DNA from 4 places in the Bacillus sp. AK124 genome. Region 4 is predicted to be linked to each of the others. Evidence: riboswitches for the same ligand, from Rfam matches in the RefSeq annotation. Region 4 holds a riboswitch; each other region holds the start of a gene.

Region 1 (5,698 bases), 1.6 Mb from region 4:
AGATGGGCCGATATACAGAGAGCTACAGCATTTTTTTTAAAGCGGGGGTGATGAGCGGCTGCCAGTATGTCCACTTGTGATCCCCGTCGAAAGCTTTGAAATCGTAGTTTGTCTGCTTTTCTTCAAGCAATTCTTTTAATTGCTCATTTGGACCGGTGAAATCCAAAATTTGATCATCAGTCGTTTTGACGGCGGTTTCTTTCTCTCCGATTTGGTGGCAAATTGAAATAAGCTGCAGGGAATCGGACTGTTTCACTTTATCGAGAACATGGCGGTCGACATAAGGTGACTGCATAATGACGTTTCCGAACATATTCGGATAGTCAAGCGCCGTCATGAGGGAAACCGTTCCTCCGAGCGAGTCTCCGATCAGCGTCCTGCCTGATCCGACTTGGTATGTCGGGTACTCACTGTCGGCGAAAGGGACGAGTTCATTTGCCAAAAAACGTTTATACGCTTCGAATTTTGACCCTTCCGGATGGTATGTAAGCCTTCTTTCCTGTACGTTTTTGTACGGAATGCCGATGATGATGCTTCTTTCGATTTCGCCGTTCGCCAGCAGTTCTTCCACCTGTCTGCTGATGCGCCCGAGGCGGAAATAGTCATGTCCATCCTGTGCGATGATCACATGATATTTGTAAAGCGGCGAGAAGGATGACGGCAAATAGACGAGAAGCTCCATTTCCTCGCCGAGCTCTTCCGAAAAAAGCTTCTTCTCCTGAATGACTCCTGTTTTCATAGCCAAGATGAATTCCTCCAGAAATAATGTTTGTGAACGTTTCCATTCATTTTAACACGAAATTCTCTTGTGAAAGAAGCGAAAAGGGCTGCCGAACTGTTCGGCAGCCGTGATTTTTTATGTCCGTTTTTTTTCGTACCAGGGCGTTGACGGTCTATCCGGAGGGTATCCGCAGCGTTCGCGGTACATTTTTCTTTCCTCTGTGAAATCCCACCAGCTTTTAGCGCTTTCGGGATCGTTGGCGTAATGGACGATGCATCGCAGCGCATCTTCTGCACAAGGATCTTCCCAGTAGCCTTTCAGTTTTTCGAGGCGGATGATCAAATCCGCACCTGATTCATGCTTGATGTCGCCAAGGGAATAGTAGCCCAGGTCAACGGCGCACTGCGCCATTTTCGGCCCGATGGAAGGAGCGGTTTGAAACTGGGCGAGCGCCTTGATGTATGCGGCGCGCTCCAAAGACGAACCGAGCGTATGTGCAAGGACGGACAGATCCATATATGCCGTGTTTTTTATTTTTACCTTGGCTGTCCTTAAGTTTGACCGTTCTTTTTTTGTCAGAGGCAGCTTCATATGAACACCTTTTAAAGATACAGATCGAACATGTTGACGTCATAGCCGAGCTGTTTTAAATAATTAAACAGCTGGGCCCTGTGATGGAAGACGTGGGTGAGCGTTTCCGTCAGCCAGCGGCTTTGGGTCATCCCTTCATCAAGGTAAAACGGCTTTGTTTTTTTCGTCAAAAATTCCTCGTCGGAGAGGGAAGTCATATACGTTTGAAAAGCGGCGAATCCTTTCTGCATCGCTTCAGCCATTTGGTCAGCCGACTGCAATGCACTATACTTCTTTTCAATTCGGGAGATGGCGGCCTCTTCCTTTTCCTGCATGATAGCCATGTCGGCTTCTGGGATGGCCGTCAGATGGCTTGCCAGTTCTTTCAGGCTTCGCATGCGGTCGGCGGGCCGGTAAGACCAGTCAGATTCCTTCACTTTTTTCAGAAGATGACACGTGGAGCGGATGCCCGTCTCCATCTCGTGGAACAAATCGCTCCGCAGGGCTTGAACTTGATTCATTTGCTTCATCCTTTCCATTTGGCATTATTCTAAAAGTATCACCTAATCCTGACAGGCTTTGTCACGATTCTAAAAAAAAGTCAGTCGTACCTTGCTAAAATGTCAGAAGCCTTTCGTTTCAGCTGAAGCTTGATTTCCGCGGGTTCTTTGACAGTTGCCTCAGTGCCGAGGTTCCACAAAAGTTCCCCGAAATACTCAAGTTCTGGTCTGGGGAGGTTTGCATCGATCGCCCCCGTCCCGTCATCCCGCATGGTGAGGATCTTGAATAAGTCCACATCAGCCGCAGCCCGCCTGGCTCCTCTGCGTGTCAGTTCCGCTTGCAGCCGCACCGGTTCAGAGCACTCGCTCTCCGAATGTTTGATCCAGCTGAGAACCGATCGATAGGGAAGCTGGCGGGCCAGCGGGCTGGCCGCTTTTTCCGCCCGAAGGATGCGGTCGGCGCGGAACAGTCTGAACGCCTGCCTTTTAAAGCAATAGGCCGGACAGTACCAGAAGCCGTTCCAGCTGAACAAGCCGATGGGCTGGATGGATCTCTCCGCGCAATCGTCTGTTCCGTCATAAACGACCGTCAAAACGGATTGATTGATGGCTGCATCAAGAAGCGTTTCTAAATGTTCGGCGGCTTTTGGACGATGCGGATTCCAGAACACGATTCTGTCTTTCATCGCATCAATCCGCTCCTGTGTTTCCACGGGAAGGTGGCGGTAGAACTTTTTTAAAACCATCCGCGTTTCCGCATCAAAGGGAAGCGATCCGAAAAACTGCAGAGATTGATACGCGAAAAACATAGCCGCCGCCTCTGATTGTGTAAAAAAGAGCGGCGGAAGCACAGGTTCATTCAGCAAATAATAGCCTCCGTTCGCGCCTGTTTCAGAATAGATCGGGACGCCGAGCGCGCTCAGCTCGTCCAGATCGCGGAGAATCGTGCGGTAGGAAACCCCGAATTCTGCTGCGAGCTCCCCGGCCGTAAATTTTCGTTTTGTATGAACGGTCATCATCAATTCGATTAATCGCTCTGTTTTTGGCATCTGATTCCTCCGGTTCCGTCGTTTGGTTTCATCATACCATGTTCAATATGAGGAAAGATTTAAAAATGACCCTTGAAAAATGTCTTGACTTAGGTTAAAGTAAAGAACAATCAGAAAATTGAAGAGATTCTTATCACGAGAGGTGGAGGGACTGGCCCTTTGAAACCTCAGCAACCGGTCTGCACTGACGATGTCAGTGTACCAAGGTGCTAAATCCAGCAAGCAGATGCTTGGAAGATAAGAAGAAGCGCATAATCCCCCTTCTTCTTATGAAGAAGGGGTTTTTTATTTTTAAAAGGATGGTGTCATATGACTGAACATGTACAAACAACGCTGGCGCAAATCGGCAACCGCAGTGATGAAATAACGGGAACTGTCAATCCTCCCGTTTATTTCTCTTCTGCGTACAGGCACAAAGGGATCGGGGAATCCACAGGGTTTGATTACATTCGCACAAAAAATCCGACAAGACAGCTTGTTGAAGATGCAATCGCGAAACTCGAAGGGGGAACGCGCGGCTTTGCGTTCAGTTCCGGTATGGCTGCCATTCAGACGATCATGGCTCTGTTTCAAAGCGGGGATGAGCTCATCGTTTCGTCCGATTTATATGGGGGAACGTACCGCCTTTTTGAAAACGAATGGAAGAAATACGGACTTCGCTTTTTCTACGACGATTTTTCAGACGAAGACTGTATCAAGTCGAAAATCACGAACAATACAAAGGCACTGTTTGTAGAAACGCCGACAAATCCGCTCATGCAGGAAGCTGATATTCAAAAAATCGCGCAAATCGCCAAAGAGCACGACTTGCTGCTCATTGTTGACAATACGTTCTATACACCGGTTCTGCAAAAGCCGATTGAGCTCGGCGCTGATCTTGTCATTCACAGCGCGACGAAGTATTTGGGCGGTCATAACGATCTTTTGGCGGGGCTTGTCGTTGCAAAAGGCGAAGAGCTGTCTGAGGAAATGTTCCAGCACCAAAACGCCATCGGCGCGGTTTTATCGCCGTTCGATTCATGGCTCTTAATGAGAGGGATGAAGACGCTCGCTCTCAGGATGAGACAGCATCAGGAAAACGCGCGGGAACTTGCGGCCTTTTTGGAAGAGCAGGAGGAAATTGCCGATGTTCTTTATCCGGGAAAAGGCGGCATGCTGTCATTCCGCGTTCAAAAAGAAGAATGGGTTAATCCGTTGCTGAAAAATCTCAAGACGATCTGTTTCGCCGAAAGCCTCGGCGGAGTCGAAAGCTTCATCACCTATCCGGCGACACAGACCCATATGGATATCCCGGAAGACATCCGAATTGCAAACGGCGTCTGCAACAGACTTCTGCGCTTTTCAGTCGGAATCGAACACGTCTCCGATTTAAAGCAGGATCTAAAAGCTGCGCTGGAAAAAGTAAAAGGGGAGGCGGTTCCGCATGAGTCATGAAAACTGGACGCTTGAAACACGGCTTGTTCATAACCAAAATAAAACGGACGGAGCAACCGGAGCCGTCAGCGTGCCGATCCAGCACGCCTCAACCTTTCATCAAGGCTCTTTTGACAAATTCGGCGAATATGACTACAGCCGGTCAGGAACACCGACAAGAACGGCGCTTGAAGACACGATAGCCGAGCTTGAGGGAGGGACGAGGGGATTTGCTTTTTCATCCGGAATGGCCGCGATTTCCACCGCCTTTCTGCTTTTGTCAAAGGGCGATCACGTGCTTGTCACAAAAGATGTGTACGGCGGCACTTACCGGATGATTACGGAAGTGCTGAGCCGCTTCGGGATTGAACATACTTTCGTCGATATGACGGATTTAAATGAAATTGCTTTAAACATAAGGGAAAATACAAAAGTCATCTACCTTGAAACACCGTCAAATCCGACGCTCGGCATTACGGATATCAGAGGCGTCGTCAAGCTTGCCAAGGCGCACGGCTGTCTGACGTTTCTTGACAACACGTTTATGACCCCGGCGCTGCAGCGGCCGCTCGAGCTCGGCGTCGATGTTGTGCTACACAGCGCGACGAAGTTTTTAAGCGGACACAGCGACGTATTATCAGGACTTGCCGTTGTGAAAGACAAAAAGCTCGGGGAAGAACTTTATAAGCTGCAAAATTCGTTCGGCGCTGTTCTCGGCGTCCAAGACTGCTGGCTTGTGCTGAGAGGGCTGAAAACACTGCAGGTTCGGCTTGAAAAAGCATCTCGAACAGCTCAGCAGCTCGCTGAATTTTTTGAAAAGCATCCGGCCGTCAAACAAGTGTATTATCCGGGGCTGTCTTCGCATCCGGGTGCGTCAGTTCACAGGCACCAGTCATATGGCGCCGGCGCCGTCCTTTCGTTCGAGCTGGAGAATGCAGAAGCCGTGAAAAAGATTGTGGAACGCGTCTCTCTTCCGGTCTTTGCCGTCAGTCTCGGCGCTGTGGAGTCGATCCTTTCCTATCCGGCAAAAATGTCACACGCCGCTATGCCGAAAGAAGAGCGGGAAAAACGGGGGATTACCGACGGCCTTCTGCGGCTGAGCGTCGGTGTGGAACATGCCGATGATTTGCAGGCCGATTTTGCCCGTGCATTGGAAGCCGTATCCGGAGCGTTCGCCCGATCATAAAAGAAGCCGCAGACTCTTCAGGGAATCTGCGGCTTTTTTTGCGTTTAAACCAGGGTAGAAAACCATGTGCCCAAGAGGGTGCCGACATAATTGCCGATCAGATATCCGAACGTCCCGACCAGCATAACCGGAGCGACGAGGCTCTGCCAGCCTTTGGCGATCGCCATCGCCGCCGCTGTTGTCGGACCGCCGACAGATGCGTTGCAGGCCAAGAGAATTTCCTCGAGCCGAAAACGCAACAGCTTTCCTGCGGCAAGCG
Region 2 (5,698 bases), 680 kb from region 4:
CCATGGAAGCAGCTATTTTGCGTACAGAAAAAGCCATCAAGGCAACCGGGGAAGACAAAAACGCCCAGAAAATTCTTTATACGCAGATTTTTGCACAAGTTGCCTTTCAGGAAATTGAAAGCCATGCCAAGGAATCGCTCATTGCGATGGAATCAGGTGATTCGCTGCGGATGATGCTGTCTGCGCTCCGCAAATTGACGCGCTTTATGCCTGTCAATGTCATTGAGAAAAAGCGCCAGGCAGCCAAGGGAGTCTTTGAAGCTGAGAAATATATCGTTTAAACGAAAAGCCCTGCTTAGGCAGGGTTTTTAGCTGTTATAGAATGGAGCACGGTTTTAGGTTTTTCATTCGATCTGTGTTAAAATTACCTCGATTAAATGAGAGGGGTGTGTATGTATGGCTTTGGATTTTTACTGGTATCCGAAATGCGGGACATGCCGCAAAGCGAAAAAATGGCTTGAAGACCATGGCAAAGAAATCAATGGGATACATATCGCAGAAGAGCCGCCAAGCAAGGAAAAACTGAAAGAGCTCTACGAGAAAAGCGGGCTTGAATTGAAGAAGTTTTTCAACACGAGCGGACAAAAATACCGTGAACTCGGCTTAAAAGACAAGCTGCAAAACATGTCTGAAGATGAGCAGCTGGAACTGCTGGCTTCGGACGGTATGCTGATCAAACGTCCGATTGCGACAGACGGCAGTAAAGTAACGGTCGGTTTTAAAGAAGATCAGTTTAAGACATACTGGTTATAACCCATCAAAATATGATATCTTCAATGTAGGATCGATTAAAACACTTTATGGAGGGGTTAGCATGAGCACACCGAAAGAGTTGCGTTATTCAGAAGAACACGAATGGGTGAAAACAGAAGGAGATAAAGTCAGAATCGGCATTACAGACTTCGCCCAATCCGAACTTGGAGACATCGTATTTGTCGAGCTTCCTGAAGTGGGAGACGAAATCAAAGCGGACGAGCCTTTTGGCAGCGTTGAATCCGTAAAGACCGTTTCTGAGCTGTATGCCCCGATCAACGGAAAAGTGGTCGAAGTGAACGAAGATCTGGAAGACAGCCCTGAATTCGTCAACGAGTCTCCGTATGAAAAGGCTTGGATGATTATCGTCGAGCCGTCCGATGCTTCTGAAATCGAAAATCTGATGACAGCCGAGCAATATGAGGACATGATAAAAGAAGACTAAGGATTATTCAGGATAGCCATGTGTCGTTTGGATACTCTATATCAAGAGGGGGTGTCCAAATTGACGCTGAAAAAAGAACGTATTGATATTACAGAACATGTGGAAAGCCGATTAAAAAACGGCGGAATGCAGCTGTACCATGAGAATGAGCTGATCGGCCGAATGACCGGAAAGGATCAATACGAGTTGAAATCTGGATATTCATTCCAAGATGAGAGATTTTACAAAACGGCGGATACCGTAAGCGGTCCGGATGCTAAATATGTAGACTGTGATGACCACCAAGGCTGGTGTTAATCAAGTCAGGCGGTGAATATTCACTGCCTTTTTTTACAAGTAAATCTTTAAAGGTGATCCATATGCCGGAAAATGAAAAAGTCATGATCGTCGAAGGGAAATCAGATAAGCAAAAAGTGAAGCATGTCATCGAAGAGCCCGTGGATATCATTTGCACAAACGGAACGATCAGCCAGGCAAAACTCGATGAATTCGCCGAAACGCTGTTTGATAAAGACGTTTATATCCTGGTGGATTCCGATGAATCAGGGGAAAAGCTCCGCCGGCAGCTGACGAGGGAGCTCCCCCAAGCTTCGCATCTATACATCGATAGGGTATACAAAGAAGTCGCTTCCGCCCCGAGTCAGCATGTTGCAGAAGTATTAATTCGTTCAAACATCCGGGTACATACAAAATATTTATTATAAAATGTATTGAGGTGCGGTTCAACAGATGCAAGAACTCCAAGAAAAAGAGCTAAAACGGCTTGAACATGAGACCTGTCTTCTATATGTATACACGCCGTTCTGCGGAACGTGTCAGCTGGCCGGAAGAATGCTGGAAGTCGTTGATGAAATGATAAAGGACATTCCTTTTTATAAAAACAATCTCAATTATTCCCCGGCATTTGCCAAGCAGCAGGAAATAGAAAGCGTTCCATGCTTTATCCTTTACAAAAACGGGGAAGTCGTCAAAAAAGAATACGCTTTTCACTCCGTTTCCTACTTATACGATACGATTAAACAAAATGTTGTGGATTAAGGGCGGTTTTGACATATTTCTCGGGAAATAACCAGCAAAAACTTGTCGAGCAATTCCTAAAGGAACTCCTGCGGCAGACAGAGAATCTGTAAGTATGACCAATTTACAGGAGGTTATACAGTTGGAGAAAATGGGATTGATAGAAAGAGAGGACAAGGCTCTTTTTTTAAAACCTCTATTATCGACAACGGCTTTGCTGATTACGTTTCAAGGCGAGAAAGAAGCTTTTACGTTAGCGATCAACGAAAAAGGAGAAATGGAAAAATCTTCTCTTGCAGAGAAAGCTCATTTGACCTTTTTTGGAGAGCAAAGCGAGATTATTGACCTTCTTCACGGCGATATTTCATTGCAGCATCTCGTACAGCGCGGCACTGTTCAAGTAAAAGGCTCATTCAGAGCTTTATTGAAGCTTGAAGCGATTTTATGGCTGACGGACGGCTTTTTTAAAAACAGCGATCTTTATTCAGAGACATTTTAAAAATTTGAAAAATCGGCACATTCCGTGTATAAGTCGGACAGAGACGAGCGTTTACGTTCGTCTCTTTTCGCCGTAGGCCGATTGTCTTACGAAAAATAGTTGACAACTATTTTTTCGCATGATATCCTACTTTAAGAATTCCGATCATAATAATCAAAAAATAAATATATGATTCTCTTATCCAGAGAGGTGGAGGGAAGTGCCCTATGAAACCCGGCAACCATCAACACGTGTTGAAATGGTGCCAATTCACACGAAGCGTTATGCTTTGAAAGATGAGAGAAAGGCCCAGACTATTCAAAAGCCTTTCTGCTCATGTGTGCAGAAAGGCTTTTTTCATTGTTTGATCAGGGATTTAGACAACTATGAGAATTGAGCAAGAAAGCAGGTGATGGCTTTTGATAAATCTTCAAAATGTTTCAAAGATTTATCGGTCAAAGCATGGAGATGTCAATGCTGTCCAGGATGTCACCCTTACGATTAAAAAAGGTGAAATCTTCGGAATTATTGGATATAGCGGAGCTGGAAAAAGCTCCTTGATCCGTCTTTTGAACGGACTTGAACAGCCGACTTCAGGCACGGTTGAAGTAGCCGGCAGAACAATCAGTGAGATCAAAGGGAAGAAGCTGAGGAATGCAAGGCAGGAAATCAGCATGATTTTCCAGCACTTCAACCTATTGTGGTCAAGAACGGTCCGCGACAATATTGCGTTTCCGCTGGAGATCGCCGGTGTCAGCAAAGCAAAACGTCTGAAAAGAGTCGCTGAACTGATAAAGCTTGTCGGACTTGAAGGCAAGGAAAATGCCTACCCTTCACAGCTTAGCGGAGGCCAAAAGCAGCGCGTCGGCATCGCTCGGGCGCTCGCAAACAATCCGAAAGTTCTCTTATGCGATGAAGCGACATCAGCGCTTGATCCGCAGACGACTGACTCGATCCTGGGTCTTCTGTCCGATATCAATGAAAGGCTCGGACTGACCATTGTCCTGATTACTCATGAAATGCATGTTATCAGGAAAATCTGCCACAGAGTGGCCGTCATGGAAAACGGAAAGGTCGTGGAAGAAGGCGATGTGCTGAACGTATTCCTCAAGCCGCAGGAAGAAATGACAAAGCGCTTTGTTCAGCAGGTAACAGAACCGGTGGAAACACAGGAAACGCTGAAGCATTTCCTCGAAGAAACGACATCCGGGCGGACGATCAAGCTCACCTTCGTCGGTGAAGCGGCCGAATCGCCGCTGATCACACAGATCATTCGGAAGTTCGATGTTGAAGTCAACATCCTTCAAGGCAAAATCTCGCAAACTCAGGACGGCGCATACGGTTCATTGTTCATTCATGTCGACGGATATGAAAACGAGGTCAATGATGTGGTCGATTTCATCAAGAGCCGTCAAGTAGAAGCAGAGGTGATCACGAATGTTTGAAAAACTGTTTCCAAACGTAGATATGGAGCAGCTGTGGGAAGCTACGTATGAAACGATATATATGACAGGAATTTCCCTATTGTTTGCTTTTATCATCGGAGTGATTCTCGGTATGCTGCTGTATCTGACTTCAAAAGGAAACATTTGGCAGAATCGGGTCGTGAACGGTGTAATCTCGGCAATCGTCAATGTGTTCAGGTCTATTCCTTTTATTATATTGATTATTTTGCTGCTTGGTTTCACAAAGTTTTTAATGAACACGATCTTGGGGCCGAACGCCGCACTTCCGGCTTTGATTATCGCATCCGCTCCGTTCTATGCCCGCCTGGTTGAAATCGCTTTGCGCGAAGTTGATAAGGGCGTGATTGAAGCGGCAAAATCGATGGGAGCCAAAACATCGACGATCATATTTAAAGTGCTCCTGCCCGAATCGATGCCGGCCTTGATCTCTGGCATTACGGTTACGGCGATTGCACTGATCGGTTCGACGGCGATGGCCGGAGCAATCGGTTCAGGCGGACTCGGGAACCTTGCCTATGTAAACGGTTTTCAGATGAACAATCCCGATATTATACTCATCGCCACTATTTTCATCTTAGCTATTGTGTTTATCATCCAGTTTATCGGGGATTTTATAACAAATAAATTAGACAAACGTTAGGGAGGACATCAACATGAAAAAAGGTTTATTAACAGCTTTATTCATCATTTTTGCAGGCGTTTTAGCCGCTTGCGGATCTTCCAGCAGCGAAGGGGATAAAGACAGCAAAGTCATCACAGTCGGAGCGACGCCGACGCCTCACGCTGAAATCCTTGAAGAAGCAAAGCCGCTTTTGAAAGAAAAAGGCTATGAGCTTAAAATCAAAAATTTCACGGACTACAAACTGATCAACAAAGCGCTTGCAACGAAAGATCTCGATGCGAACTATTTCCAGCACGTCCCGTATCTTGAACAGGAAATGAAAGAAAATAAAGATTATGATCTTGTTAACGTCGGCGCGGTACACCTTGAGCCATTCGGCATTTACTCTAAAAAGTATAAATCTTTAAAAGACCTTCCTGACGGTGCAAAAATTATTATGAGCAACAACGCGGCTGAACAGGGCCGCATGCTTGCAATGCTTGAAAATGCCGGACTGATCAAGCTGAAATCAGGCATTGAAAAAGTGGATGCGACAGTAAAAGACATTGCAGAAAATAAGAAAAACCTCAAAATCAAAAATGATGTGGCGCCTGAAATGACAGCAAAAGCATACGAAGCCAATGAAGCTGACGCAGTGTTCATCAATGTGAACTACGCGATCCAAAACAAGCTGAATCCGAAAACTGATTCAATCGAACTTGAGTCTCCAAAAGACAATCCTTACGCTAACATCATCGCCGTCCGAAAAGGCGACGAAGATTCTGACAAAGTGAAAGCTCTGATGGACGTATTGCGCTCTGATGACATCAAAAAGTTCATCGACAAAAAATATGAAGGCTCTGTCATTTCTGTTTCTGAGTAAATGAAAGAACACCCCGGTTTCGAAGAAAACCGGGGTTTTTTCGCGTATTTTTTGA
Region 3 (5,698 bases), 920 kb from region 4:
CATTTGCCTGCTGTTCTCTGACAAAGTCAAAGCTTCTCAATACAGCTTCACCGCCGTAGCCGGCAATGATCGATAACACGACAAGCTGAATTCCAGAATCAGGTTCCGCAGATAAAACAAGCAAAATAGAAGCAACCATTCCGACAAGAATATCTTCAAAAAATCCAAGGTAAATGAATCGTTTCGTTGTTCTCGGTTTCTCGAGGCGCCCTCTTTTTTTAACGTGCCCGAGAACCCCCATAATCCCTCCAATCAAACAAGCAACCAAAACTTGATGCAGCATCTTCATCACCTTCCTAAAGCCCTTAGTTTAGTCAAGCGACTTCAGGCCATCGAGCAGCCCCCCTAGACCCCTTGCGATGATATTCGATACTACCATACAGAAAATGTGTTCTGTCTGAGAAGAAAAAAAGCTTGTTTCTTCCATTATATGTGAAGATTTGGTTGATAATCTTGATTCCTTCGATTCATTTTCATATAATTACAATTACCTATTTTTTCTATACCACTTATGCATCTGATTGAGCGGAGAGCTGCTTTTCCTTCCTGTCGTATAAAAACGCCGTTCCTATTGCGAACAGCAGCAATACGAGCAAAACCGCGAGCAAAAGCTGCATATTGAAATAATCAACCAGCATTCCGCCAAAAAGCGGCCCGATCATTCTTCCGCCGGTCGCCATACTGTTGACAAACCCTTGATAAAACCCTTCTTTTCCCCTCGGAGCGAGACGGTTGGCGATTGTCGGCACAGCCGGCCATACAAGCATTTCGCCAATGGTCAGCACAACCATCGCGGCAAGAAACGCCGGAAACCGTTCAGCGCCAAACAAAATTCCGTATGCCATCATAAAAATGACAAATCCGATCACGATTTGGTTTTTCAGCGATTCGGCAAACCGTTTCACAAAAAAACCGATCAGCGGCTGACCGAAAACAATGAGCGCCCCGTTCACTGTCCAAAGTACGCTGTACTGCCCAAGAGATATCCCCAGCTCCTGGGTGTGTGAAGCGATGGTCGAGGACCATTGCGAATAAGCGACCCAGCCGAGCAGGTAGCCCGTACATATAACCAAAAGCGCGGAGAATCTAGATTTCCCGCTGACTGAATCGGCATGATCCAAAACAGAAGACTGCATGGCTTTTTCAGACCGAATGCGTCTAAATCCGAAAATCGCAATCATGAAAAAGACGGCATACAGCATTGCATTCGCCAGAAAAACATACGTAAATGAAAAAGACGCGACAATTCCGCCGAGCGCTGAACCAACTGCCACCCCTGCATTTTGCGCCACGTATACAGCATTGAACGGCTTTCTGCCGCCTTCCGGCCAAACCGAGCCGGCCATTGCATAGCATGCCGGAAACACGATCCCTGATCCAAAACCGGCCAGTGTTAAGAAAAGAATGTATTGGAACCACTCGTGAAAAAAGACGAGGCCTGAAAGGCTCGCAAACGTGATCACAATTCCAAGTACGACGGTTTTAAATCCGCCGATTTTATCGAATAGATATCCCCCGAACAGGTTGCCCAGCACATTTGCCCCTGAGTTCAGCATCAGCACAAATCCGGCCGCTGTCAGCGACTTTCCCAAATGCTGATGGATATAGATGGTATTCAGCGGCCATAAAAAAGATGCCCCTGTGACATTGATAAACATTCCGATGACCAATAGCCATAATGTGCGCGGCATAGCGTTTCCTTCTTTCTCTTTAGCATTCCCTCTAGATTCTATTCGTTTTGCCCATTTTTTTCAATTGACACGATTTCGATTTTCAACATAAAAAACCCCCTTTTTAAAGGGGGAATTTTTTTATGATTGCGTCATCCATTTTGGCTTTCCGAAACCGGCGAATTCCCGATCGATCGCATCTTCGAAAGCTTTGGATTTTACCGCTTCTTTGAGATCTTTGGCGAATGGCTTGTCTTTGTTTTTTTCATCCACTACCACTTGATTGCGGTAGCGGTCAGGCATGTTCTCAAGCGCCAGCGCGTCCTGCAACTTCATATTAGCGGAGAGAGCGAAATTACCCGGGACAGCCGCGATATCCAGGTCATCGACCGCTCTTGGAAGATTGGCAGATTCAAGCTGTTTAAATGTCAGCTTTTTCGGATTTTCCGCAATATCCTGCACAGAGGCTTTCAATGTGTCGACATCGCTTTTCAGCCGAATCAGCCCCTGATCCTGGAGCGTTAAAAATGCCCTGGCGGCATTGGCCGGATCGTTTGGAACAGCCACTTCCGCCCCGTTTTTGACATCGTTCAAGTCGTTATATTTGGCAGAATAGAGACCCATCGGAGCGGTCGGCACAGAAATGAGTGCAGCAAGATGTTTATTGTTTTCTTGATTGTATGATTTCATAAAAACCTCATGTTGAAACAAATTGGCGTCGAGTTCGCCTTCGCTTAACGCCGTGTTCGGCTGTACATAGTCGGTGAATTCGACCACTTCAACTTTGTAGCCTTTTTTCTCAAGTTCAGGCTGAATCGCTTTTTTGACCATATCGTAATACGGTCCTGCAGTAGCGCCTATTTTGATCGTTTTACCATCGCTTTCGGCATTGTTTCCGCATGCGGTCAGAAGCGCCATGCTCAAGGCCAGTCCCAGCACGGAAGTCCATTTTAATATCTTGTTCATGTACATCTCCTCCTCCAAAATAAAAAAAACTCTTTCAGCGCCTGAAAGAGTTGTTCAACTTATCTTTCAGAATGCGCCTGACATTCTGCTGGATTTAGCACCTTGCTCTGCTGCAGGTTGCTGAGATTTCGCCGGGCCAGTCCCTCCATCTCTCTTTATAAGCTGCATATTCAGTTTTTTAAATGATTTCTTTATTTTACGTTTGAATATTTAGATTTGCAAGAAGTTTTTTGGTATAAACATTTTTTTCTTTTTAAGCTAAAATATAGTTATCAAACACGAAAGGAGACGAATCATGGAATCTATCATGCTGATCGGGTTTTTATCCTTTATTTTTTCCATCTGCTACCTTGTATTTCATTTGATCAGAAGAATCTTTTCTCCAGGCAAAAGGTTTTCCAGAAAACTCTTTTATCCTTGTTTTGCAGGCGGACTTCTCCTCCTGATCATCTCTGCGCCTTATTACAGTGAGGAAACATATGCCGTCGATGAGACAAAAACAGAGGACCTGACAACCGAGCTTCAGGAACTGAAAACTGAACACAGCGCTGTACAAAAGGAGCAAACCGCATTAAAGCAGCAGCTCAATCAAGCAAACGAAAAACTGAAGGCAGCCAAAACGGAGAATGACACATTAAAAAAAGAAAACGAAAAACTGACAAAAGAAAAAGACTCGCTTACGAAAAAAACAAAATCGCTGTCAGAAAAACTGGCTAAGGCTGAAGAAAAAAGCGGCAGTACCGAAGCCACTGTAAAAGAAAAGAACGCCACCGCTCAGGCCGGAACGTCACACAGCGCGCCCTCCCCTAAGAAAAACAGCGGTGAAAGCAAACAGGAGTGCAAAATCAAAGGAAGCGTCAACCATATTTATCATACACCAGGAAGTACATATTATGACCGCACGAAAAACGTCGCCCGCTGGTTCTGCACAGAACAGGAGGCGCGTGATGCGGGGTACAGACCTCCGAAACGTTAAAAAAGCCGGCATACCGCCGGCTTTTTTCTTAAAGCTCTCTTCTTAATGCTGTCAGCACGTTCGTTCTTGTCGCTTTAATGGCCGGGTTCAGGCCTGAAAGAATGGCGACGCCTGCACTGATCAAGGTCGCGATAAGGACAAGACTGACCGGAATGTACGAGAAGGTGATGCTGAAGTCTGCCGCACTCGCTCCTCCTTCTGAAACCGATGATAAAATAGGTGGTATAATCTTGTTCACTAAAAAGCTGACACCGTATGAAATGATAACACCTAAAACAGATCCTAAGATACCGATATAGGCGCTTTCCAGCAGAAACATTTTCCTGATCACGTTCGGGCTTGCCCCGATCGCTTTCATAATGCCGATCTCCTGCGTCCGCTCTGTAACCGCCATTGTCATCGTGTTGAAAATGCCGATCGCTGAAATCAAGACGGCAATGACTCCGACGAAGATCAGACCGATTTTAAAAGCCATGAAAAAAAGATTAATGCTTTCGAGTTTTTTCGTTATTGAATCGACGTAGTAGCCTTCATCCTCCAAATCTGTTGTCAGCTGTCCGACATGTTCAAAGTTATCCGCGTAAACCGAAAGCTTTTTTTCGATCGTGCCGCTGTCTTTGTCCGCCTTCAGAAATCCGGTGATGTCTTTTTGCATGTCGTTGCTGACATAGACTGTTGAATCGCTTGCCCATTCATAAGAAGGTTTTTTCGTAACTCCGACAACTTTCAGATCATATGTTTTCGCTTTCCCTTCTTCTCCTGTTTTTTCATCCATTTTTGAGATCTTTAATTCAATTGTTTTGCCGAGAATATCTTCTGCGTATCCTTTTGGTTCTTTTACTTCCTCAGCATTATTTTCCATCTGCTTTTCATAATCTTGGGCTTCTTTTTTCGTCCAGAGATTCTTCCCGAAATGGTAGCCGACGACGATTTCATTCGGTGTTTTCGCTACGCGGCCGCGATCGAGTTTGATATTGGCTTTTTGTTCAGCGGCCATGTCAGTAATCGTGATATTCGACATTTGATTGTTTGTCCTGTTGCCCAACTTTGCTTCAGCAGGTGCGAACACCTGCGTGCGCTCGATAATCGCGGACACATCTTTGCGATTTTCGAATTCTTTCAAGTCTTTCTTTTGAACTTTCTGATCGCTTTGCCCTTCTTTTCCGACAACATTTATCTCAGTCACGATTTGCTCTTTCATCAGCTGTTCAGTCAGCGATTTTTGCAGGCCGAACCCGACCGATGCGAGCACGATTAAGAATGCGCAGGCCACCGTTGTTGCGAGAATGGTCATGAATACACGCAGGCGGTTTTTCTTCATATTTCTTCTAATAAACTTCAACTGATCCTTAAACTTCAACAGTCTCTTCCCCTTTCTCTAACACGCCGTCAGATAACTGAAATTTCGTATTGGCGATCGATGCCACTTCGTCATCGTGCGTGATGATGACAAATGTAATCCCGCGTTCCCTGTTCAGCTGCCGAATGAATTCGAGAATTTCCTGTTCTGTTTCGGAGTCCAGGCTTCCTGTCGGTTCGTCGGCTAAAATGATTGACGGATTCAAAATCAAAGCGCGGGCGATGCTGACGCGCTGCTGCTGTCCGCCTGAAAGCTCATTCGGATAGTGGCCGGCGTGGTTTTCAAGGCCGACGCGGTGAAGCATCTCATTGACGCGTTGCTTCCGCTCAGACGGATGAACACCTTTTAAAGTCAGAGGCAGCTCGATATTTTCGAAAGTCGTCAGGCTCGGAATCAGCTGAAAACTTTGAAAGATGAAGCCGAAATGTTCAAGCCTGAATGCCGCCCATTCTTTTTCGCCGTAATTCGTGACATTCGTGCCGTCAATGACGATCTTACCTTCTGTCGGGGCGATATAGCCGGAAATCAAGTTCAACAGCGTCGATTTTCCGGAACCGCTCCGTCCGACAATGCAGGCGATTTCGCCTTTTTCGACGGTAAGCGAGACATCCTTTAACACTTTAATTTCATTTTCCCTCCCCTTTTTGCCGACTTTAAACGAGTGGTGAATATGCTCTACACTGATCATTTGTAAATCTCCTCTCCATTATGGGTTACAGCTGTTTT
Region 4 (5,698 bases):
GTCTTCATATCCGCCGCCGTTTCCGCTTCTGGGGATGAAATCAATTTTTGCCTTGACGTTTTCGGAGGCATACTTTTTATTAAAAGCGTCCACCCGCTTTTGATAGACCTTTCCTTCTTCACTATCATCAGATACGTGCACCCACATCGTAAGCGTTTTCCCATCTTGGCTATTTGCACTTTTGCTATTGCTGCAGCCCCACATCGCAAACATCAGTAACAACGAAAAAATTCCGAAGAGCCACCTTTTCATCTTTGTCACTTCCCCCCATTTTTCATAAATCAACAGATAAAAGCGCTTTCAAGTGAATTGTATGTCAACCGGTTTCACATGTCAACCGGTTGACATATTTTTTCCCCAATTATTCATCCCGGTACATTTCTCAGAATCATGGCATTTTCTTGCACATATCAGTCCGATTCTCTAAAATAAGTGCGTGACGAGAATTGTAAGCCATTTCAGTAAACTAGCAGGGGGAAAAGGGAATGAAGCCTAGCATTCACGACGTTGCAAAAAAAGCGGGAGTTTCACCAACAACCGTATCGCGGGTATTAAATAACCGCGGCTATATTAGTGAAAAAACAAAAGAAAAAGTCTATAAAGCGATGGAAGAAATCAATTACTTTCCAAACGATTTGGCCCGCTCTTTATTTCGTAAACGAACTCATTTAATAGGGCTCATCATCCCTAACTCCAGCAACCCGTTTTTCGGCGAACTGGCCTTTCATATTGAGAGCATCTGCGCTGCCATGGGCTACAAACTGCTGCTTTGCAACAGCTTGAACCGCAAAGACAAAGAAGAAAAATACTTGGAAATGCTGATGCGAAATCAAGTGGACGGCGTCATCGCCGTGACCTACAACAGGGGAATCTTAAACTATCATCGGCAAAACCTGCCGATTGTCGCCATCGATCATTACTTATCGGAAACGATTCCCGTCATCGGCTCCAATAACTATGACGGAGGAAGAAAAGCGACAGAACTGTTAATTGCAAAAGGCTGCCGGCACATCATCCATCTCAACGGACCAATTGAGCTGAAAACACCGGCAAATCTTAGACGAAAAGCATATGAAGATGTGATGCGACAACACGGAAGGCAGCCGATTACATATGAGGTTCCCTTTCATCAAAATTACCGGGAAATCATCTCAAAACTGTTTGATGAACAGCCTGCGGCTGACGGCATTTTTGCCAGCGATGACCTCATGGCCGCTACAGTCATCACCGAAGCAAAAAAACGCGGAAAAGACATTCCCGGGCAATTAAAGGTGATCGGCTACGACGGAACGGAAGCCGTTCAGTCCATCCTCCCGGAATTGACAACCATCCAGCAGCCGATTGAACTCATTTCCAAGACGGCCATCGAGATTTTGTCCAAAGCCATTGAAGGCGAATTCGATGATTTACCGCTGGAAACCTATTTGCCCGTACAGCTTTTAGAAGGAGAGACGACTTAAATGAATCGCACAAAAAAAGGAGACATTGACGTCTCCTTTTTCCATACATATCCTGATCTATCCAATTGTTAAAAATATAAAATTTACATTACTAACCTAAAATTTAACTTATTTTTCTAGACAAACGCATCTCCACATGATAAATTTAAAGACAAGTTTTCAAAAAATTCTAATTTTGGTACGGGGGTGCCTTTCATTGAGCGTAAGCCACTTTTTTCCTGAAACTCTAGTTGCTCTTGTAAAAGACATGTTAACCAAAACCGATGGTTCAACAACCAAAGCGATTGAAACGCTGATCGGCGGCAAAGCCGAAATCGAAGTTTTTCAGCAAAATAATATTGATTATGACAAGCTGTCACCTGAAGAAGCGAGGCTGTTTCAACGCGATGATGACATCTTGTTTAGAACTTCCTCTTTGAAAACAGGCGATGATTATTTATCTTATAATTATGTCTATGTTAAAACAAACTTACTGCCGCCCGCCATCAAACAAGATTTGCAGGCAGAAAGGCTTCCCATCGGGAAAATCATTGCAGAACTGGAGTCAAGGCGTGAAATTTTCAGTACGGGCGACTGCCTGGGAAAACATTTCACACAACTTGTACCTGTTTCAGCAGACCGGACATATGCTTTTAAAAAATATCAGATTATCAGCGGCCGGCAGTGCATGTTCTATGTCTGCGAGCTATTCGATTTAGAAAAAATCTGCGAACGGACTGCGGGCTGAATCATGCCCGTCAGCTGCCACTTCATGAAAAGGCTTCCATAACCTCCCCATTCCTTCTTCCCTCAAAACAAAAACCCCTGCGAAACAGGGGCTGTTATTTATTGATACACCGTTTTCGGCACGGCAACGACCGGATTTCCGGCAGCATAAGGAGCGACATCGTATTGCTGGAAGACGATCGCAATGCCGTCTTTTGTGTAATAAAAAGCCGTGTTTTTACCAAGGACGATGTCTTTCTTCTTCACATCCGGGAAGAAAATGTCGCTGTGTTTTTGAATATAGTCGTAAATGTATGTTTTTGTCTTATCCATTTTCGATTTTGTATTTAAGATATCTGATAAATACACCCGCTTTTTAGAGGCAAGGTCATAGTTGAAAGAGCGGACTGCCGTATTTCCGTGCGCTCCGCCGGAGTAGACGTAATTACTTGTCAGAATGCTTAGCTTTTGGCCGGTCCGGTATTTCACTTCAAAGGACGTTTGATAATCTGTTTGGTATCCGTGCTGTTGGCCGTCTTTCTTGTTTTTTACATAATCTTTGTAGGACTGCTCAATATAACGTTTAAAATCTTTGTTGATCCTATTTTGGAGAGATTTGCTGCTTACATTTGCAACCTGCGGGTATTTCAAAGCCTTAATGTTTTTGTAAGTATGGCTCGTGACCGTCGGCTTTTTTTCATTTGCCGCGTGTGCAGAAGGAAGTGCGGCCGCACCGTACAGCGCAAAAAACAATACCCCTGTCATCAGCATACCTAACGCTTTAAACACTGTTTTTTTGTTCATAAGAACCCTCCTTAATCTGTCATTGTTTATCATACCCATTTTGAAATCGGGTACACATGATAGACCGGTGAACTCGCGAGAAAGTTTCTATTTTCGGAGATAAAAATTGAAAAATATTCTAATTCACCCTGTTCGTTCAGCACCTTGTTGACCATTTGAACGACTGTCTTGACAAAAAATTCACACGCTGATTCGATACGCCCTCCGGTTTAACCGCAGAAGAAGAAAATGAAAAACCAAATAGTTTTTTTAAACCCATTGACATTTTTATAAAAAGTATTAATATTAAAACTATTAAAAAATTGCATAAAAAGGTTTTCCTTATCAAGAGTGGTGGAGGGACTGGCCCTGTGAAACCCGGCAACCGCTGTCTATGACAGAATGGTGCTAAATCCTTAAGAGCATGTACGTGCTCTTGAAGATAAGGAGGAGATTGAATATATCAAGCTCTTCCTTATCGGGAAGAGCTTTTTTATGTCTATAAAGAAAGAGGGATGAAGCATGACACAATCAACCGATGTACTGAAGCAAACGCCTGGGAAAAAAATCGGACCGTACAGAGCTGATCAGGTGGGGAGTCTTTTAAGGTCTGCGCCCGTAAAAAAAGCGCGTATTCAAAAAGCGAACGGTGAAATTAGCGCTGAACAACTGCGCGAAGTCGAAAACGAAGAGATCAAGCGCATTGTCGAAAAGCAAAAAGAAATTGGCCTTAAAGCCGTTACTGACGGGGAATTCCGCAGGTCATGGTGGCATTTCGATTTTCTTGAAGGGCTTGACGGCGTAGAAGGATATACAGCGGATAAGGGCATTCAATTTCATAATGTTGAAACGAAGCCGCGCGGAATCAAAGTAACAAGCAAAGTCGATTTTACAAACCATCCGATGCTGGAAGATTATAAATTTCTTCATGATATTGCGGGCACACATACGCCGAAAATGACGATTCCGAGCCCGAATATGCTGTTTTTCAGAGGAAAACTTGGAGAAAGCCCGTACGAGGATCTGGATGAGTTCCATCACGATGTCGCGCAGGCTTACAAAAAAGCGATCCGCGCATTTTACGATGCCGGCTGCCGCTATTTGCAACTGGATGACACGGCCTGGTCGGTATTTTTCTCAGACAAAGGACATGAGCAGATCAAAGCCTTCGGCCGCCAGCCTGATGAACTGCGCCAGTCCTTCGCCAACACGATTAATGAAGCAGTTGAAGGACGCCCGGACGATTTGACGGTCACCATGCACATCTGCCGCGGCAACTTCCAGTCAACATGGGTGGCGGAAGGCGGCTACGATGCGGCTGCAGAAACGATTTTCGACGGACTCAATTTAGACGGACTTTTCCTTGAATTTGATGACGAGCGCTCCGGCGGCTTCGAACCGCTTCGCTATGTCAAACGGAAAGACTTGCAGATCGTCCTCGGTCTGATCACGTCCAAATTCGGAGAGCTTGAAAACCCGGATGATATTAAGCGGCGCATCGACGAAGCAGCTCGCTTCGTCGACCTGAACCAATTGTGCCTAAGCCCGCAGTGCGGCTTTGCCTCCACAGAAGAAGGCAACCTCCTGACGGAAGAGCAGCAATGGGAAAAACTGCGCCATGTCGTCGAGATCGCAGAAGACGTATGGAAATAACACCTCATATTTGAGACATGCCTCCTGACGGCATGTCTCTTTTTTTTGCCCCTCTATACAATTTAAAATTCCTTCTTGATTTGTTCATAGTTTGATCATATTTGGCTTCTATAATGCTCTTTAGTGAGGTGATCGAACAATGATTAAGAAAAGGAAAATCGATATATTCCTGGTCTTCATTCTTGTATTATCTGCAGCTTTAAACTTGTACGGCATCTGGAATAGTGACACAGACAACGCCTACTATACGGCGGCCGTTGAAAGTATGACCCAAAGTTTTCATAACTTTTTTTACGCATCATTTGATCCAGCAGGCTTTGTAACAGTTGATAAACCGCCGGTTGCACTCTGGATTCAGACACTTTTTGCACTTGTGTTCGGCGTGCACGGCTGGAGCGTCGTTCTTCCTGAAGCGATTGCCGAAGTGATTTCCGTAGCACTGTTGTACTTTATTGTAAAACCTACTTTTGGCAAAACGGCGGCCAGAATTTCAGCTCTTATTATGGCGTGTACGCCGATTGCCGTTGCGGTCAGCCATACAAACAACGTCGACAGCATTCTCACCCTTTGTTTGATGATTGCAACCTGGATGTTGTTTAAAGCAGTCCGGAAAGGAAAAATCGGCTGGCTGCTCGGCGCATTCTGTATGGTCGGCGTCGGCTTTAACGTCAAAATGCTGCAAGCATACATGGTATTACCGGCATTCCTGCTGTTTTACATGATTGCAGCAAAAACGACGATTCGCAAAAAAATTGTGTCTCTTATCACAGCCTTGATCGTTCTGGCAGGCGTTTCCGTTTCCTGGGCGGTAGTCGTCGATAGTCAGCCGGAGAGTTCGCGCCCTTATATTGGAAGCAGCCAGACCAACTCTGTCCTTGAGCTGGCGTTTGGCTACAACGGCATCCAGCGTCTCACAGGCCAAAACGGTGCTGGCGGGGGCGGAACCCCCTCATCTGATCAAAATCAAAAGAACCAGCAGCAGGAAATGCCGCAGCAGCAAAGCGGCGATACCGAAAACAACTCAGACTCGACAAATGGACAAATGGCTCCGCCGAGCGGGGGCGAGATGCCTTCAGGCGGACCGGACGGCCAGCAGG

Evidence for each region. A riboswitch is a leader RNA that binds a small molecule or an ion and turns the genes downstream of it on or off. The one in region 4 is predicted to bind S-adenosylmethionine.
Region 1: another riboswitch for S-adenosylmethionine. It lies ahead of M1E06_RS14915 (methionine biosynthesis PLP-dependent protein); the one in region 4 lies ahead of M1E06_RS00905 (5-methyltetrahydropteroyltriglutamate--homocysteine S-methyltransferase).
Region 2: another riboswitch for S-adenosylmethionine. It lies ahead of metN (methionine ABC transporter ATP-binding protein MetN); the one in region 4 lies ahead of M1E06_RS00905 (5-methyltetrahydropteroyltriglutamate--homocysteine S-methyltransferase).
Region 3: another riboswitch for S-adenosylmethionine. It lies ahead of M1E06_RS05610 (MetQ/NlpA family ABC transporter substrate-binding protein); the one in region 4 lies ahead of M1E06_RS00905 (5-methyltetrahydropteroyltriglutamate--homocysteine S-methyltransferase).

Annotation. Positions count from the first base shown of each region.
Region 1 covers NZ_CP096378.1:2,960,895-2,966,592, reverse strand. Annotated here, with positions in the region: gene M1E06_RS14935 (esterase family protein) at 23-745, opposite strand; gene M1E06_RS14930 (helix-hairpin-helix domain-containing protein) at 857-1,312, opposite strand; gene M1E06_RS14925 (DinB family protein) at 1,324-1,812, opposite strand; gene M1E06_RS14920 (helix-turn-helix transcriptional regulator) at 1,893-2,840, opposite strand; SAM riboswitch class I at 2,968-3,084, shown strand; gene M1E06_RS14915 (methionine biosynthesis PLP-dependent protein) at 3,150-4,274, shown strand; gene metC (cystathionine beta-lyase) at 4,264-5,439, shown strand; gene M1E06_RS14905 (DUF819 family protein) at 5,484-5,698, opposite strand, start outside.
Region 2 covers NZ_CP096378.1:871,358-877,055, forward strand. Annotated here, with positions in the region: gene M1E06_RS04225 (acyl-CoA dehydrogenase family protein) at 1-281, shown strand, start outside; gene M1E06_RS04230 (arsenate reductase family protein) at 397-753, shown strand; gene gcvH (glycine cleavage system protein GcvH) at 815-1,198, shown strand; gene M1E06_RS04240 (YusG family protein) at 1,259-1,495, shown strand; gene M1E06_RS04245 (toprim domain-containing protein) at 1,558-1,902, shown strand; gene M1E06_RS04250 (thioredoxin family protein) at 1,928-2,236, shown strand; gene M1E06_RS04255 (SCP2 sterol-binding domain-containing protein) at 2,358-2,714, shown strand; SAM riboswitch class I at 2,889-2,996, shown strand; gene metN (methionine ABC transporter ATP-binding protein MetN) at 3,113-4,138, shown strand; gene M1E06_RS04265 (methionine ABC transporter permease) at 4,131-4,799, shown strand; gene metQ (methionine ABC transporter substrate-binding lipoprotein MetQ) at 4,813-5,643, shown strand.
Region 3 covers NZ_CP096378.1:1,109,159-1,114,856, reverse strand. Annotated here, with positions in the region: gene M1E06_RS05620 (DUF4257 domain-containing protein) at 1-289, opposite strand, end outside; gene M1E06_RS05615 (MDR family MFS transporter) at 510-1,691, opposite strand; gene M1E06_RS05610 (MetQ/NlpA family ABC transporter substrate-binding protein) at 1,812-2,636, opposite strand; SAM riboswitch class I at 2,693-2,800, opposite strand; gene M1E06_RS05605 (sunset domain-containing protein) at 2,932-3,612, shown strand; gene M1E06_RS05600 (ABC transporter permease) at 3,641-4,972, opposite strand; gene M1E06_RS05595 (ABC transporter ATP-binding protein) at 4,962-5,660, opposite strand; gene M1E06_RS05590 (ABC transporter permease) at 5,686-5,698, opposite strand, start outside.
Region 4 covers NZ_CP096378.1:190,453-196,150, reverse strand. Annotated here, with positions in the region: gene M1E06_RS00925 (ABC transporter substrate-binding protein) at 1-252, opposite strand, end outside; gene M1E06_RS00920 (LacI family DNA-binding transcriptional regulator) at 486-1,460, shown strand; gene M1E06_RS00915 (chorismate--pyruvate lyase family protein) at 1,657-2,187, shown strand; gene M1E06_RS00910 (DUF3298 and DUF4163 domain-containing protein) at 2,286-2,969, opposite strand; SAM riboswitch class I at 3,288-3,397, shown strand; gene M1E06_RS00905 (5-methyltetrahydropteroyltriglutamate--homocysteine S-methyltransferase) at 3,471-4,601, shown strand; gene M1E06_RS00900 (glycosyltransferase family 39 protein) at 4,741-5,698, shown strand, end outside.